4 regions of the Bacillus sp. GB_SG_008 genome follow, and region 1 is predicted to be linked to each of the others. Evidence: predicted binding sites of a transcription regulator. Region 1 holds the regulator's gene; each other region holds the start of a gene.

Region 1 (4,398 bases):
AGTGTCGACACCGCGAAGCATCGAACGACGTGCTTCTTCACTAAATTTAATATCTTTTGCCATAATATTTGACCCCCTTGAATTTTTAAAGATTTATATAATTAACTGATAACTGCTAAAATGTCGCTTTCACGTAAAATTAAGTATTCTGCACCTTCGTATTTTACTTCAGTACCTGCATATTTTGAGAAGATAATACGATCGCCTACAGCTAACTCTAAAGCAACACGCTCACCATTTTCAAGCACACGACCAGTACCAACTGCCACTACCTTACCCTCTTGTGGTTTTTCTTTTGCAGTGTCTGGTAATACGATACCACTTGCTGTTTTTTCTTCTGCTTGAACAAGTTCAATTACAACGCGATCACCTAATGGCTTTAGCATGAACAATAACCTCCTCAATTTACTATGTAAATTTTATGTTTATTAGCACTCAAACACTTCGAGTGCTAACACACTTATTATAATAAAGAATCTCATTTTCTTTTGCAAGTGAAAAAACGTAATTTTTCGGAAAACTATTTTACATCCTCTTCAGTCTTTCCATAAGCTTCTCTTCTTTACCTGATGGGTAGCGCAATAATATAAATCCTTGGCTTCATGGAAGATCGGCACTGATAGAAGATTCTATTTGATATTCCATCGTTTTTCCCTCTTCTCCTATGTTACAATAAGAAGATGCCATAAGTTGTTTTCTCTATGGATAGAGCATTTTCCTTTTTCATTACAAAAAATTTAAAAAGGAGTTACGAAATTGAAGAGACAATACTGGTGGGTTGTTGTTACATATATTTTAATGCAATTATCAGGTGTAATTGGAGGGTGGCTCCTTTTAAAAAGCGGAATATACAACAATGGAAACAGGAGCTTTCAAGAAGAGGTTCAATTGGCAACTGCACATTGGGGAATAATTAGCTTCTTTGTTGCTCTTATTATTATCCTTTTGATATTACGCAACGATACACAATCAGAAAAATGGGATCGGGAAAAAACAAACATTCCCGCTACAATAGGATGGATTATTTTGGGGGTTTTTCTTGCTTTATTTGCCCAAGTAATTGCTGGCACAATTGAAACACAAATTTTTAAAGTTAAACCTGAATCTGAAAATACACAAAACATTATCGAGATTATAAAAGCTGCTCCATTATTTATGATTGTTTCTTCTATATTCGCTCCCATTCTTGAAGAAATTGTATTTAGAAAGATTCTATTTGGAACACTATATAAACGATATAACTTCTTTATCGCAGCAATTGTGAGTTCACTTATATTTGCTTTAATTCATTTTGACCCTACACATTTATTAGTGTATATTTCCATGGGGCTTGTTTTTTCATTTTTATATGTAAAAACAAAACGGATTATTGTACCTATTATGGCTCATGTTATGATGAATACAAATGTTATGTTAATTACATTTGTACTTCACCCATACATAGAAAAAGCTGAAAAATTGCAAGGATTCATCGGAGGATTTTAAACATGCGAACTTCACCATTTGTTATGGCAACTTTGTATTTTCTTCTTGGGTGTATTTTTACATACTTAGCAATTACAAGTGTTGAAGATACAATTTGGAACTTTTATACAATATTACTCGCTATAATGGCAACAGTCGATTTTAATTTGGCACTTCGCCTTCTTTTTTCTAAACCGAAAAAAGGTAGTATGAAGAAATAATAAAAACGCAGGGAATTCCTGCGTTTTTATTGTGGGTAATTTTTTAAAAAGTACACAAGCGTTTGTAATTCTACCGCTAAATCGATATGATGAATTCGAATATGTTCTAATATATTTAACCTAGCAGGTGTAAAGTTTAAAACACCTTGTATACCAGTATGCGATAAGCGATCTGCTACAGCTTGTGCAACAGAAGCAGGTACTGTTAATATTGCCACTTTTATATCATCGGATAATTTCTCTTCTAATTCATCCAGATGATATACTGGAATTCCTCCGATTTCTTTTCCAACTTTCTCTTCATCAACGTCAAATGCCATCTCAATTTTTGTATTATTATTTTTCGTAAAATTGTAATGTAAGAAAGCTGTCCCTAAATTACCTACCCCTATTAGTGCTACACGCGTTACATCATCTTGATCAAGTGTTTCGCGGAAAAACGACAATAAATAATTTACGTTATAGCCGTATCCCTTTTTCCCTAATGCCCCAAAGTATGAAAAATCTCTTCGAATCGTCGCCGAATCCACTTTCACCGCTTCACTTAATTCTGCAGATGATACGCGTTGCTTACCAGATAACGATAAGTTTTGGATAAATCGATAGTATAGAGGCAATCTTTTGGCAGTCGCCTGCGGAATTTTAGGCTGCTCCATGCAACCCCCTCCTCTCTTCCTATCTGTTCAAGTGATTGAAACATGTACGGAAGTTTAGCATTGAAAGTTTTCCCTGTATAATAGAGAGAGAACTTCTCTATTACGTTCAACTATACACTATTTTTAGTATGATTGAGAAATATAATCATGGCAAAGTTAAGAAATTATTTGAGGTGAAAACATTGATTCTACTACAAGTGAATAACCTTTCCAAGTTATACGCCGCTGAAGTGATTCTTTCAAACATTAAGTTAGAGGTACAGACGCGTGATCGCATTGCACTTGTCGGCCGTAACGGCGCTGGAAAGTCTACATTATTAAAGATTATTGCGGGAGAACTGTCCCATGACAGTGGAGAAATTATTAAACCGAAAGATGTATCTATCGGTTACTTAGCACAGCACACTGGTCTTGAAACATCATTAACCATTTGGGATGAAATGCTAACGGTATTTCTCGACTTGCAACGCATGGAGAAAGAACTCCGAAGGCTAGAACAAGAAATGGGGAAAGAAGAAAATTTCACAAATGTCACTGTACACGAAAGATTGTTAGCAGAGTATGATCGCCTGCAATTAGATTATAAAAATAAAGGCGGCTACCAATACGAAGCTGATATTCGCTCTGTTTTAAGCGGACTTGGCTTTCCTTCTGAGACACACGGAACTACAATCTCCACTTTAAGTGGTGGGCAAAAAACTCGTTTAGCTCTTGGAAAATTATTATTAACAAAACCAGATTTGCTTATTTTGGATGAGCCAACCAACCATTTAGATATCGATACATTAACGTGGCTGGAACAATATTTACAAGGCTATCCTGGTGCTATTTTAATCGTTTCACACGATCGATACTTTCTAGATAAACTCGTAACACAGGTATATGAAATCTCTAATAAACAAAGTCGAAAATACACGGGGAACTACAGTAAGTATTTAGAACTTAAAGCATCGCTATACGAACAAGAGATGAAGCGTTATGAGAAACAGCAAGAAGAAGTCACAAAGTTACAAGACTTCATTCAAAAAAATATCGCCCGCGCTTCCACAACAAAACGGGCACAAAGTCGTCAAAAACAATTAAATCGTATGGAGCTTATGACAAAACCACTCGGTGATACAAAATCTGCTTCTTTCCACTTTGATATCGATAGGCAAAGTGGAAATGATGTACTACAAGTAAAAAATATCACAATTGGTTATAATAACGAGCCAATCATTGAGCACATTCATTTCCAATTAACGAGAGGTGATAGTGTTGCACTTGTAGGTCCAAATGGAATCGGAAAATCCACTTTATTAAAATCTCTTGTGGATAAACTTCGTCCTTTAAACGGCAGTTTTTCATTCGGCTCTAACGTTTCTATTGGATATTATGACCAAGAACAAGCAAACTTAACATCATCAAAACGCGTATTAGATGAACTTTGGGATGATTACCCGCTACAACCAGAAAAAGAAATCCGCACAGTACTTGGAAACTTTTTATTTTCTGGTGATGATGTTTTAAAGCCAGTCTCTTCTTTAAGTGGTGGACAAAAAGCACGTTTAGCTCTTGCAAAACTTATGATGCAAAAATCAAATGTGCTTATTTTAGATGAACCGACAAACCATTTAGACTTAAGTAGTAAAGAAATATTAGAAAATGCTCTTATTGATTTTCCAGGAACTATTTTATTTGTTTCTCATGACCGCTATTTCATTAATCGCATCGCCACAAAAGTTATTGAATTGTCAACAGACGGGGCAGCGGAATATCTAGGCGATTACGATTATTATATAGAAAAGAAAAATGAAATGTTAGAACGGGCAGAACTTGAAGAACAAGAAACGAATAAACCTGCACAAAAACAAGTGGCGCAAGAAAAATTAAATTATATTGAAGAAAAAGAACGTAAAAAGCAAGAGCGCCAACGTACGCGTAGAATTGAGGAATTAGAAGAAAACATTGCTGCAATGGAAGAGCAAATCGCTACATTAGAAGAACAACTTTGTCTGCCTGAAGTATATGCTGATTACGAAAGAGCAAGTGATATTACAGCAGAAAAACAAACACTA
Region 2 (4,398 bases), on a different contig from region 1:
TCTTGGTGCAACGATTGTTCATACACCAACCTCAAAAGGTATGACAGGTGCTATTGCAAAAGCAGAAGAGCTTCTTGAAGAAATTCCAAATTCATATTCTCCATGTCAATTTGCTAATGAAGCAAATCCACGTGCATATTATAAAACATTAGGTCCTGAACTGTGGGAAGCACTAGACGGAAACATTAACATATTTGTCGCTGGTGCTGGTACCGGTGGAACATTTATGGGAACGGCGTTATATTTAAAAGAGCAAAATCAGCAGATTAAAACAGTTATTGTTGAACCAGAAGGCTCAATTTTAAATGGAGGCGAAGCCGGCTCCCATGAAACAGAAGGAATTGGGCTTGAATTTATACCGCCATTTCTGAATCCAGCATATTTTGATGCCATTCATACGATTTCAGATCGTGATGCATTCTCACGTGTGAAACAATTGGCACAAAAAGAAGGACTTCTTGTTGGCAGTTCTTCGGGTGCAGCGCTTCATGCAAGCATATTAGAAGCAGAGACAGCAAAACCAGGCACAAATATTGTAACAATTTTTCCAGATAGCAGTGAACGCTATTTGAGTAAGCATATATACAAAGGGTGGGAATAAAAAATGAGAAAAAAAACAAAATTAATTCATGGTATTCATATCGGAGAACCTTCAACTGGAGCTGTGACAGTACCGATTTATCAAACGAGTACGTACAAACAAGAAGGTGTAGGAAATCATAAAGGGTACGAATATTCACGTACGGGAAATCCAACTCGTGCAGCTCTTGAAGAAACAATTGCTGTTCTTGAAAATGGTCATGCAGGATTTGCATTTGGATCAGGTATGGCAGCAATTACAGCAGTGATGATGCTCTTCTCTAAAGGGGATCATGTTGTTTTAACAGATGATGTATACGGCGGAACATACCGTGTGATGTCAAAAGTATTAAATCGCTTTGGAATTGAACATACATTTGTTGATACAACAAACTTAGAAGCAGTAAAAGAAGCAATTCTTCCAAATACAAAAGCAATTTATATGGAAACACCGACGAATCCACTTTTAAAAATTACAGATATTAAACAAATTGCAGCACTTGCTAAAGAACAAGATTTATTAACAATTGTTGATAATACATTTATGACACCGTATTGGCAAACACCAATTTCTCTTGGTGCAGATATTGTACTTCATAGTGCAACAAAATATTTAGGTGGTCATAGTGATGTTGTCGCTGGAGTAGTAGCTGTAAATAGTGCAGAGTTAGCAGAGGAGCTTCATTTCGTACAAAATTCAACAGGCGGTATTTTAGGACCACAAGATAGCTTTTTATTACTACGTGGTTTAAAAACGTTAGGAGTACGTATGGAGGAGCATGAAGCAAATGCTCGTGCAATTGCTGAGTTCTTACAAAATCATCCGAAAGTAAACAAAGTGTACTATCCAGGACTTAGCAGTCACCATAATCATGACTTAGCAGCAGAGCAAGCAAATGGCTATGGCGCAATTATTTCATTTGATGTAGATAGTAAAGAAACATTAAACGCTGTCCTTGGGAAAGTACAATACTTTACACTTGCTGAAAGTCTAGGTGCAGTAGAAAGCTTAATTTCAATTCCTTCTCAAATGACACATGCTTCTATTCCAGCAGAGCGCCGTGCAGAACTAGGAATTACAGATACATTAATTCGTATTTCAGTCGGAATTGAAGACGGAGAAGATTTAATTGAAGATTTAGCACGAGCATTAGCATAATGGAACAAGCACTACTTCACTCAGTAGTGCTTGTTTTTTATATTTTGAATTTGTGAAACTTTTCACAAATTAGACACACACAAATGAAAAGATCTCGTGTATAGTAAAAAGCATGAAACGAGAAGCTTCACATATATCTATGTGAAATGTTTCACAAACAATGGGATTCATGTAGAAAAGGTAGTTCTATTTTTTTAGCTAATAGGGACATATTTAGACCCCTAGGGACATTATGCGTCCGGAAGCAGAATAGGAGGAAATTACATGGCAGTCAAAGAGAAAGTTGTAAATGAAATGCAAGAAGTAACAGAGATGATTGAGGCGTTAGTAAAGAACGGTCAAAAAGCTTTACAAGCATTAGAAGGATTTACACAGGAACAAATTGACAACATTGTACATGAAATGGCACTTGCGGGTGTGGATCAACATATGCCACTAGCAAAAATGGCTGTTGAAGAAACAGGACGCGGTGTGTATGAAGACAAATGCATCAAAAATATTTTCGCAACTGAATATATTTGGAATAGTATAAAAAACGATAAAACAGTGGGAATTATTCGTGAGGATCCACATGAGGAAGTTATAGAAATTGCAGAGCCAGTTGGTGTGGTTGCTGGGGTAACGCCAGTAACAAACCCAACTTCAACAACGATGTTTAAAGCAATCATTGCGATGAAAACGAGAAATCCAATTATTTTTGCATTCCATCCTTCAGCGCAGCAATGCTCTATCGCAGCTGCTAAAACAGTACGCGATGCTGCAGTAAAAGCAGGAGCACCAGAAAATTGCATTCAATGGATTGAAAGACCTTCTGTTGAAGCCACAAAGCAACTTATGAATCATGAAGGAGTAGCACTTGTTCTAGCAACAGGAGGCGCAGGAATGGTGAAATCAGCGTATTCAACTGGTAAACCAGCTTTAGGGGTAGGACCAGGTAACGTTCCGTGTTATATAGAAAAATCAGCACATGTGAAGCGAGCTGTAAATGATGTGATCTTATCGAAAACATTTGATAACGGTATGATTTGTGCTTCTGAACAAGCAATTATTGTAGATAAAGAAATCTATAATGACGTGAAACAAGAAATGATAGCGAACAATTGTTACTTTGTAACAACAGAAGAACGAAAAAAATTAGAGAAACTTGTTATAAATGAGAATACATGTGCAGTAAATAGTGATATTGTTGGGAAATCCCCTCATTACATTGCAGCGTTAGTGGGAATTACAGTACCAGAAGATACGAAAATGCTCGTTGCAGAAATTAAAGGGGTCGGCGCAGCTTATCCGTTATCCCGAGAAAAATTAAGTCCAGTATTAGCTTGTATAAAAGCAAATTCATTAGAAGAAGGGTTGCAGCATTGTGAAAACATGTTAGAGCTTGGCGGTTTAGGTCATTCTGCAGTCATTCACTCTACGGATACAGAAGTACAAAAGCAGTTTGGATTACGTATGAAAGCATGCCGTCTTATTGTAAACGCGCCGTCATCACAAGGCGGAATTGGTGATGTATATAATGCTTTTATTCCATCACTTACACTTGGATGCGGATCATACGGAAAGAACTCTGTTTCTCAAAACGTGACAGCAACACATTTACTGAATATAAAAAGACTTGCAAACAGAAAAAAGAATATGCAGTGGTTCAAGCTGCCACCAAAAATTTATTTTGAAAAACATGCTACGCAATATTTAGCAAGTATGCCGAACATTTCACGTGCATTTATTGTGACAGATCCTGGAATGGTGAAGCTTGGATATGTTGATACAGTAACGTATTATTTACGTCAACATATGAATGATGTAAAGGTAGAAGTATTCTTTGAAGTAGAACCAGATCCATCAGATGAAACGGTATTTAAAGGAGCAGAAATGATGCGAAGCTTCAAGCCGGACGTGATTATTGCTCTTGGCGGTGGGTCAGCAATGGACGCAGCAAAAGGAATGTGGCTATTTTATGAGCATCCAGAAACAGAATTCTTTGGTATCAAACAAAAGTTTTTAGATATTAGAAAACGTACATGTAAATATCCAAAACTAGGAACTAAAGCGCAGTTTGTTGCGATTCCGACAACATCTGGAACAGGATCAGAAGTGACGCCATTTGCAGTTATTACAGATAAAAAGAACAATATCAAATATCCGCTTGCTGATTATGAGTTAACACCAGACGTTGCGATCGTTGACCCGCAGTTCGTTATGACAGTACCGCCGCATGTGACTGCTGACACAGGAATGGACGTATTAACACATGCGATTGAAGCGTACGTATCTATTATGGCAAATGATTATACAGATGGATTAGCTTTAAAAGCAATTGATCTTGTCTTTAAATATTTACCACGTGCATATAAAGATGGAAATGATGAAGAGGCGCGTGAGAAAATGCATAATGCTTCTGCAATTGCTGGGATGGCATTTGCCAATGCGTTTCTTGGTATTAACCATAGCTTAGCACATAAAATTGGACCGGAGTTTCATATTCCGCACGGACGTGCCAATGCGATATTAATGCCGCATGTTATTCGCTATAATGCAATCAAACCGAGAAAACATGCGCTGTTCCCTAAATATGAGTACTTTGTTGCAGATGAGCGTTATGCACATATCGCAAGAATGCTTGGTCTTCCAGCAAGCACAGTAGAAGAAGGCGTGGAATC
Region 3 (4,398 bases), on a different contig from region 1:
AACAGCTCTTCAAACGTTCCATAACCGCCTGGAAGTGCAATAAATGCATCAGCAAGTTCACTCATTTTTGCTTTTCTCTCATGCATCGTTTCCACTTCGATTAGTTCTGTTAAATCTTGATGAACAATTTCTCCTCTAAATAATCCACGAGGCATGACACCCGTTACACGGCCGCCTAGCTCTAATACTTGATTTGCTACTTCTCCCATTAATCCAACACAAGAGCCTCCGTATACAAGCTCTATATTATTTTGAACTAGTATTTCTCCAAGTTGCCGAGCTTCTGCTTGAAACTCTGGACGCTCTCCAACATTCGATCCTGCAAATACACAAATACGCTTCATTACTCCACCCCAAAACTACATATTGTTATGCTACAATGTAATCATACTACATATTGGGAGGATGGGAAAAGGATGAACACGAATGAATTTCAAAGCTGGGTGGAACAATTTTATTATGAGCGGGGCTGGGCACAATATAATTCCTTTATTCGCGTTAATTTTTTAGCGGAGGAAGTGGGAGAAGTTTCTCGCGTCGTGCGTGCTATTGAAATTGGTCGTGATCGTCCAGATGAACGAAAAAAAAGCGAAGAAGAATTAACAATTGAATTAAAAGAAGAAATTGGAGATGTGTTAGGAAATCTTATTATTTTAGCGCAAAAATATAATTTAGATTTACAAGATATTATGGAAACGCATGTTAAGAAACTCTCCAAGCGATTCGAATATAAATGAGAATTATTTTCAATTATGATATGATTATATCGTAATAATATGAAAGGGGTCTTTTTATGTTATCTCCAAAATTACGTGAAGCACTAAATGATCAAATGAACTTTGAGTTTTACTCCGCCCATGTGTATATGGCAATGGCGGCTTACTGTACATCAGAAAGCTATGATGGATTTGCCAACTTCTTTCTTGTACAAGCAGAGGAAGAGCGTTTCCATGCAATGAAGCTTTACAATTATATTAATGATCGCGGTGAGCGTGCGATCATTACTGGATTCGATCATCCAAATAACGAGTACGAATCCATTTTAGCTGCTTTTGAAATCGGTCTCGAACATGAACGCGAAGTCACAAAACGAATTTATCACCTATCTGATATTGCTTGGGATGAGCGCGAGCATGCTACGATTACCTTCTTAAAATGGTTTGTTGACGAACAAGTTGAAGAAGAAGCATCTTTCGATAGCACCATTCAAAAATTAAAACGAATTACAAACGATTCAAATGCATTATTTATGTTAGATGCTGAATTAGAAAAACGCACGTTTACTCCACCAGCTGAGTAGTAGAGTAGAAAACTGAAACAGATGTCTTAGAGATGGCTTTGCCATCTCTTTTCTGTTCCAGCTTAGCTGGCACGCAAACAAAAAAAGCATAAATCAACCGCTTTCGTCAATTTATGCTTCTTACATTGTAAAATTGGAATAAAAAAACAGATATAACGCCCTGTAGGTTCGTAGATTATAGTCATTAAAATCGAATGCTTAATAATCATTTTTATGTTAACATAGGTGTATTACAGTATATAATATACTCAGTTGGTAGGCAAAGTCTTTTACTGGACAAGTCCATAAGCTAGAGGACGCAACTAGCCTTTTAAAATTTACTATTTCAGATTCGGTGATTACTTATAGTTCATTCGAATGTTGCAACGATTTGAAAAGACATATTCACCGGCAATAGTAACTTTAAGAGCAGCTTGCCCTAAATCTTTGTGTAAATTTTTACAAATTTCCTCGAGTTGTTACGGACGAAGAAATCTTACCTGTAATGGGGAATCTTCTTTCATTCCCAAAAATTTAAGAAGTATTGCTATCGTAAAGGAGAATTGGAGATGCCAGAAACAATCACTCAAACAAAGCCTGAACAAGAATCATTACAAATTTCTGCTAGTCAAGGACAGCTTGATGTACTTGATCAGCTATTAAAGCCTGAAGTTCAAGAGTCTTTAACTACATTAGTAGAACAACTTCCAAAATTAACTGAGCTCGTTAACATTTTAACAAAGTCTTATGATTTCGCTCAAGCAGTCGCTACTGATGAAGTATTAAAAAATGATACTGTTGGAGCAATCCAAGAACTTGCAGAACCTGTAAAAGATACAGTGAAAGCCATTGCTGCAACTGCTATCGAAGCGAAAGATCGCGCTGAAGAAAGCAACGAAGTTATCGGTCTTTTTGGCCTTTTAAGAATGCTAAAAGATCCGCAAGCACAAAAAATGTTTCGCTTTGTAAACGCTTATCTTCAAATTACTGCAGAACGCAATCATAAATAATTCTTTCTTACACAACAATTAGTAAAGACGGGGGATATCATACTATGTCAAAACAAATTGTCATCTTAGGTGCTGGTTATGGCGGACTTCTTGCAGCTTTAAATGTACGTAAACATTACAGCAAATCAGAAGCACAAGTTACAGTTATCAACCAATATCCAACACATCAAATTATTACGGAACTACACCGCCTTGCAGCAGGAAATATTTCTGAACAGGCAATTGCTATGCCATTAGAAAAACTTTTCAAAGGCAAAGATATCGATCTTAAAATCGCAACAGTTGAGTCATTCTCAGTTGATAGCAAAGAAATTAAACTAGCTGGTGGCACTACTTTATCTTACGATGCACTTGTAGTTGCTTTAGGAAGTAAAACTGCTTACTTCGGTATTCCAGGACTAGAAGAAAACAGCATGGTATTAAAATCTGCTGCTGATGCAAACAAAATCTACAAACACGTTGAAGACCGTATTCGTGAATACGCTAAAACGAAAAACGAAGCTGATGCTACAATCTTAATCGGCGGCGGCGGATTAACTGGCGTTGAGCTAGTTGGTGAACTTGCTGACATTATGCCTAAACTTGCAAAAAGCCACGGCGTAAATCCAAAAGAAGTTAAACTTCTTCTTGTTGAAGCAGGCCCAAAAATTCTTCCAGTATTACCTGACCATTTAATTGAACGTGCAACTACTAGCTTAGAAGCACGCGGCGTTAAATTCTTAACAGGTCTTCCTGTAACAAACGTTGCTGGCAATGAAATCGACTTAAAAGACGGTCAAAAAATCGTTGCTAACACATTCGTTTGGACAGGCGGCGTACAAGGTAACCCATTAATCGGTGAATCAGGTCTTGAAGTAAACCGCGGCCGTGCAACTGTTAACGAATACCTTCAATCTACTTCTCATAAAGACGTATTCGTTGCTGGAGACAGCGCTGTTGTCTTCGCTCCAGACGGCCGTCCATACCCACCAACTGCACAAATCGCTTGGCAAATGGGTGAGTTAATTGGATACAACTTATACGCAGCACTAGAAGGCAAAGCATTCGAAGAGTTCGCACCAGTAAACTCTGGAACACTTGCAAGTCTAGGACGTAAAGATGCTGTTGCTACAATCGGAGCAAGCTCAACTCCACTTAAAGGCTTACCAGCATCATTAATGAAAGAAGCAAGTAACGTTCGTTACTTATCACACATTAAAGGATTATTCAGCTTAGCTTACTAATCTGAATGATAGCCCGAATCATGTTTATCTATGATTCGGGTTTTTATTTGGTCAAAATTCTCTACATAACTTATTCAACAAGAAAGTGACATACACCTTTTGAAATCTCTAAATATACTGTCTACTTTGTTACGATTTTGTGTATTGTAAATAATCTATGTACTCCTCTTTCTTTTTAACATGCTTCCAAAAGAATTCCCCTTCTTCAATCAGACCAGAAGGTGGATAAGGAGGGGTTACTCACACGGTAAAGAGCAGTTCGCCATGCCTAGGTGGGCACAGAGGTAGTAGAGTAGAAAACTGAAACAGATGTCTTAGAGATGGCTTTGCCATCTCTTTTCTGTTCCGGTTTCCCCTCATCAAACCGTACGTGAGGTTTTCCCTCATACGGCTTTCCGATGTTCTTCTTTCTTTGGCTTTCAGTTTTGTTCTAGCTTCCCACTTTCACGAGTGTGTATGTTGTTTTCTTCATCAAGTCCTTAATGCGACTATGTTTCTTTCGAACATTTCTTTTCTTGTTCCAGAAAAGATTCAGTCGTTCCAGAACGTACCAGCCTATTTTGCCAAGCCATTTCTGCCCCATTGGAGATAGGCTATAATAATTCTTAAACCCTTGTAAGATTCGGTTTAATCCTTTCACCATCTCATTCAATTGTAAGTACAATTTATTTCTAGACTCTGTGTACTTCTTGATGCGCTCTCGCATGTTCTTCATGGCCTCCTTATTCGGTACGTGTGCCATGATATGCACTCTCTTCCCGTCTTTCACATGTTTTGGAAATTTCCGATGATGAAATCCAAGAAAATTAAATCCCTCTTTTCCGTCCCACGTATTCACTAATTTCGACTTCTCCTATTGCTAGGGTGCTCTTGACGAAGCGGCAAG
Region 4 (4,398 bases), on a different contig from region 1:
TATCTTTCAAGAAGCTGGTCATTCTAAACTAGGAAAAATTCACTTTTGGCTGCTTAATATTGGGCTGCCAATTATGATGATTGCACTAGCTCTTGAGATTTATGGAAATCACGCAGCTATTCCGTTTGTTGCCGGCGGTAGTATTCTTGTTGTTCTCGCTATTATTATATTTTCTATTAATATTTTTACACATATAAAAGAAAATTCATAACGACATTCTTTATAAAGTGAAACTTCCATCAGTGGGATTTTTCTCATCCCCTACCTATCTTCTTCGGATTCTTTACAATCTTGAGGTGGGGGATAACTGCCCTTTATACAAAATACAAGAAAAAGCAGAAGCGGTTAGCACTTCTGCTTTTTCTTGATATTTCAGCTTTTAAATTCTCCAATAAGCTCTCGCAGCTCATAGGCAAGCGTATTTAAACAATTTGCTAATTCTGCTACTTCTTGAACAAACATTTCTTGCTCTTTCATACTTTCTTCCACTGTCTATTCAAAACATATAATGACGAATCTAAATCTTTATTTTTTTGAGATAAGGTAGGGATAGAAGGAAGAATGTAATTACATCAATAAAGCTTAGTCTAATACATTTTTTTAATGGAACAGTGAGAGAAGTTCACAAGGGTAGTCAATAACCAAATATCCACATGCAACCCATTTCTAAAGTTGATGGGCATGTGACGAGAGCTCAAAATGTATTCATTCATATTCACAGATGATATCCTTTTAGTTGGATTTTTACGCTGAGGCAGCAAGAAATTGTTGTTCTTTGAGCATTAATTTGATATTTTATGGAAAGATATACTAGTAAGTATACGATTTGAACGTTCTATTTTTTAGAGTATAACAGGAGGAGAATGAATATGTCGGAAATTGAAGTAGGCGAAATTTTTACCCTTAGCGATGAGAGTAATGAGGAGCAGGAAGTTGAAGTGCTCGGAACGATGAATGTCGAAGGAGCAGAATACATTGCTGTTGGCTTTGTAGAAGACATTCAAACGGAAACAGAGGAAGACATTGATATCTTCTTTTTAAAAGTAGAAGAAGATAGTGAATTCTCATACATTGAGAGTGACGAGGAATTTGAAAAAGTATCTGCTGCGTTTGAGAAAATTATGGACGAGCAAGAATAATATTGGTTGGACACAAGAGGGGGATGCATATCTGCCCTCTGTTTTTGTATATAGGGGTACCGCCCCATTGCCATCAAGTCAAGAAATTCATTGTTTCCCAAAACAATAAATAAACTGGATTCCCATAGGCAACTAGGAAGAGAGAAAATTTTCGTTTTGGGGATTCTTCAAAATCTTAGCTTGATAGGTATGCGGCAGGACCCCTTACAGAAAAATAGCAAAAAAAAGAGACCAATGTATGAAAAAAGCATTGGTCTAAACCAATCCTATCAGTCCGGTAACTGGCCAGCTTAGTCCATTTCAACCTTAGCCCCTAGAGTTTTGCGACCCTATGTTTCCATAAGTTTGCCTTTCTCGATGAACGAGTTGAACGATATGGGAGTTTTATGAGAATTACACAATTCTCCGTCCACAGATTACAACATCTAAATCAAATTATATTTATATTTTTACATACAAATATAAATGTCCCAATGATTCTTTTGTAAAATAATTGTAACAAAAAGGAGTGAATCATGTTTTTGATATGCTATATAATAAAAATGGCTATTTTCAGAGATTTATTTTATTATTCATTATTTAATTTTTGAATCATTAAACAAATTAAGTTATTTGATAATAACGATTGATTATTATCTCGGAGGTACTATACTATGTTCTGGCTACAGTTTATCATCTTATTACTCTGCATTTTCATCGGTGCGCGCCTTGGAGGTATTGGCCTTGGAGTAATGGGAGGTGTTGGTATGACAATCTTTGTCTTCTTCTTCCACTTACAACCAACCTCCCCGCCAATCGATGTTATGCTTATGATTTTAGCAGTTATTACAGCCGCTGGGGCACTACAGGCTGCTGGGGGGATGGACTATCTTGTTCATATTGCAGAAAAAGCGCTCCGCAAAAACCCGAAACGTATTACGTTCTTTGCCCCAATCGTCACTTATTTATTTACGTTTTGTGCAGGGACAGGCCACGTTGCCTATTCAGTTCTTCCTGTCATTGCTGAAGTATCGCGTGAATCAGGAATTCGACCAGAGCGTCCACTGTCAATTGCTGTTATTGCATCGCAGCAAGCGATTACAGCAAGTCCAATTTCAGCAGCAACCGTTGCACTTCTCGCTATGCTTGCTGACTATCAGATTACACTATTAGATATTTTAAAAATTAGTATTCCATCTACCTTTATCGCTTGTATGTTAGCTGCTTTCGTCGCAAGCAAAATGGGAAAAGAGCTAAACGAAGATGAAGAATACTTAAAACGATTACAAGAAGGCATGATTCCAAAACTAGAAGAAAAGAAAGAATTTATTGTCCCGAAAGGTGCAAAACTGTCTGTTATCCTCTTTTTATTTGCAACAGTTCTAGTTGTTCTTCTCGGATCTTTTGAAGCGTTACGCCCTAGTTGGATGATAGACGGAAAACTTGTACGTCTTTCTATGCCAAACACCATTGAAATGGTGATGCTAACAATCGCTGCACTTATTATTATTTTTTGTAAACCAAATGTAGAAAGCATCGTGTCTGGTAACGTCTTTAAAGCAGGAGCAACAGCAGTTGTTGCGATTTTCGGCATCGCATGGATGGGAGATACGTTCTTTAACGGTAACTTACAAATGATTCAAGGTTCTATTCAAGGTCTCGTAACGAGTGCACCGTGGTTATTCGCAATTGCACTATTCGTGCTATCAATCTTGCTATATAGCCAAGCTGCAACGGTACGTGCGTTAATACCGCTTGGATTAACACTTGGCATTTCACCAGCACTATTAATTGCGATGTTCCCAGCTGTAAACGGATATTTCTTTATTCCAAACTACGGAACAATCGTTGCAGCAATTAATTTTGACCGTACAGGTACAACGCGTATCGGTAAATATGTGTTAAATCATAGCTTTATGATCCCGGGTCTTGTTGCAACAATTACATCAATCGGAATTGGAATGTTTCTCGTTTCACTGATGTTTTAATTAAGAAAGAGCTAGCCTTTACAAGGGCTAGCTCTTTTTAATCAAACGTTTGTTTAAATATTTATCCCGCGTTAACGGGCAGTAAGACCCCCACTGATGGAAGTTTCACCCTATTCAATGATTTCGATACTATATCCTTTCTTCCGCATTCCTATTAGCACTTGCTCAATATGCTCATTATCTTTCGTCTCAAGAGAAAGGTGCAGCTGCGCATAACCTGGGAATACTTTCGTTCCAATTCTCTCTAAATGAATATGAAGAACATTCGCTTCAAAATCGGTTACAATCTGTAATACTTGTTGTAGTTGCCCTGGCTTATCTTTAATCGTCGTTGAAATATGGACAAATCGGCCTGCTTCAACCATCCCGTGTTCAATAATACGAGAAATAAAATTAACATCAACATTACCACCACTTAATACAGAGACAATCTTTTTCCCTTGCTCAGGCACTTTTCCATATAACATGGCAGCTAATGAAGTAGCACCCGATCCTTCTACAAGTAATTTATTACGCTCTAATAACATAAGCATTGCCCGAGCAATCTCCATTTCATCCACACAGAAAATATCATCTACATAACGCTGCACAAGCTGAAAAGTGAGATCCCCTGGTTTTTTCACCGCAATTCCATCGGCCATCGTTGGTGTTGATTGTACCGTCACCCTTTGTTTTTCCTGCAAGGATTGCTTCATACTAGGACACGCTAGCGCCTGTACACCATATATTTTCACCGATGGCTTTTGTTCTTTAATTGCCATCGCAACGCCCGCAATTAAACCACCACCGCCAATAGGACAAATGACCGCATCAACATCATCAAGCTGATGCAATATTTCTAACCCAACTGTTCCTTGTCCAGCAATAACATCCTCGTCATCAAATGGATGGACAAATGTCGCTCCAGTTCGTTCTTTTAAATCAAGTGCATAAGCTAACGCTTCATCAAACACATTTCCTTGCAATTCTATATTAGCTCCGTAACGCTTTGTTGCAAGTACCTTACTGAGCGGCGCTCCTTTTGGCATAACAATTGTACAAGGAATGCCGAGCATATTACTAGAATAAGCAACACCTTGCGCATGATTACCAGCCGATGCTGCCACAACTCCTTTTTGTAATTCTTCTTTGCTAAGCGAAGTCATTTTATTATAAGAGCCACGTACTTTAAAGGAACCTGTCTTTTGGAGATTTTCTAGTTTTAAATACACTTCATTATGAGATAACTCGCTAAATGTACTGGAATAATCTAATGGTGTTGTATGTACAATGCCTTTCATTTTTTCATGAGC

What was found. The regulator Rex, encoded in region 1, represses fermentation and respiration genes when NADH is low (regulators of the CRP and FNR family bind a similar motif). The targets are predictions, from matches to a motif close to TTGTGAAATATTTCACAA.
Region 2: a site for Rex is predicted at 1,878-1,895, ahead of adhE (bifunctional acetaldehyde-CoA/alcohol dehydrogenase). Genes of this name have one in related genera too.
Region 3: a site for Rex is predicted at 1,727-1,744, ahead of ACTDJC_RS07045 (DUF1641 domain-containing protein). Genes of this name have one in related genera too.
Region 4: a site for Rex is predicted at 1,724-1,741, ahead of ACTDJC_RS17970 (anaerobic C4-dicarboxylate transporter family protein). Genes of this name have one in related genera too.

The regions. Positions count from the first base shown of each region.
Region 1 is NZ_JBPZSK010000017.1:10,582-14,979, forward strand. Features, by position in the region: gene groL (chaperonin GroEL) at 1-63, opposite strand, end outside; gene groES (co-chaperone GroES) at 102-386, opposite strand; gene ACTDJC_RS22020 (CPBP family intramembrane glutamic endopeptidase) at 757-1,485, shown strand; gene ACTDJC_RS22025 (YdiK family protein) at 1,488-1,685, shown strand; gene ACTDJC_RS22030 (redox-sensing transcriptional repressor Rex) at 1,712-2,341, opposite strand; gene ACTDJC_RS22035 (ABC-F family ATP-binding cassette domain-containing protein) at 2,524-4,398, shown strand, end outside.
Region 2 is NZ_JBPZSK010000001.1:420,141-424,538, forward strand. Features, by position in the region: gene ACTDJC_RS02015 (O-acetylserine dependent cystathionine beta-synthase) at 1-601, shown strand, start outside; gene ACTDJC_RS02020 (bifunctional cystathionine gamma-lyase/homocysteine desulfhydrase) at 605-1,738, shown strand; gene adhE (bifunctional acetaldehyde-CoA/alcohol dehydrogenase) at 2,003-4,398, shown strand, end outside.
Region 3 is NZ_JBPZSK010000002.1:412,312-416,709, reverse strand. Features, by position in the region: gene ACTDJC_RS07060 (TIGR00730 family Rossman fold protein) at 1-344, opposite strand, end outside; gene ACTDJC_RS07055 (MazG nucleotide pyrophosphohydrolase domain-containing protein) at 417-737, shown strand; gene ACTDJC_RS07050 (ferritin) at 794-1,300, shown strand; gene ACTDJC_RS07045 (DUF1641 domain-containing protein) at 1,849-2,289, shown strand; gene ACTDJC_RS07040 (NAD(P)/FAD-dependent oxidoreductase) at 2,334-3,512, shown strand; gene ACTDJC_RS07035 (group II intron maturase-specific domain-containing protein) at 3,943-4,350, opposite strand.
Region 4 is NZ_JBPZSK010000007.1:112,118-116,515, forward strand. Features, by position in the region: gene ACTDJC_RS17955 (cytochrome-c oxidase) at 1-211, shown strand, start outside; gene ACTDJC_RS17960 (methyl-accepting chemotaxis protein) at 373-477, opposite strand; gene ACTDJC_RS17965 (DUF1292 domain-containing protein) at 870-1,139, shown strand; cyclic di-GMP riboswitch class I at 1,413-1,499, opposite strand; gene ACTDJC_RS17970 (anaerobic C4-dicarboxylate transporter family protein) at 1,793-3,106, shown strand; gene ilvA (threonine ammonia-lyase) at 3,217-4,398, opposite strand, start outside.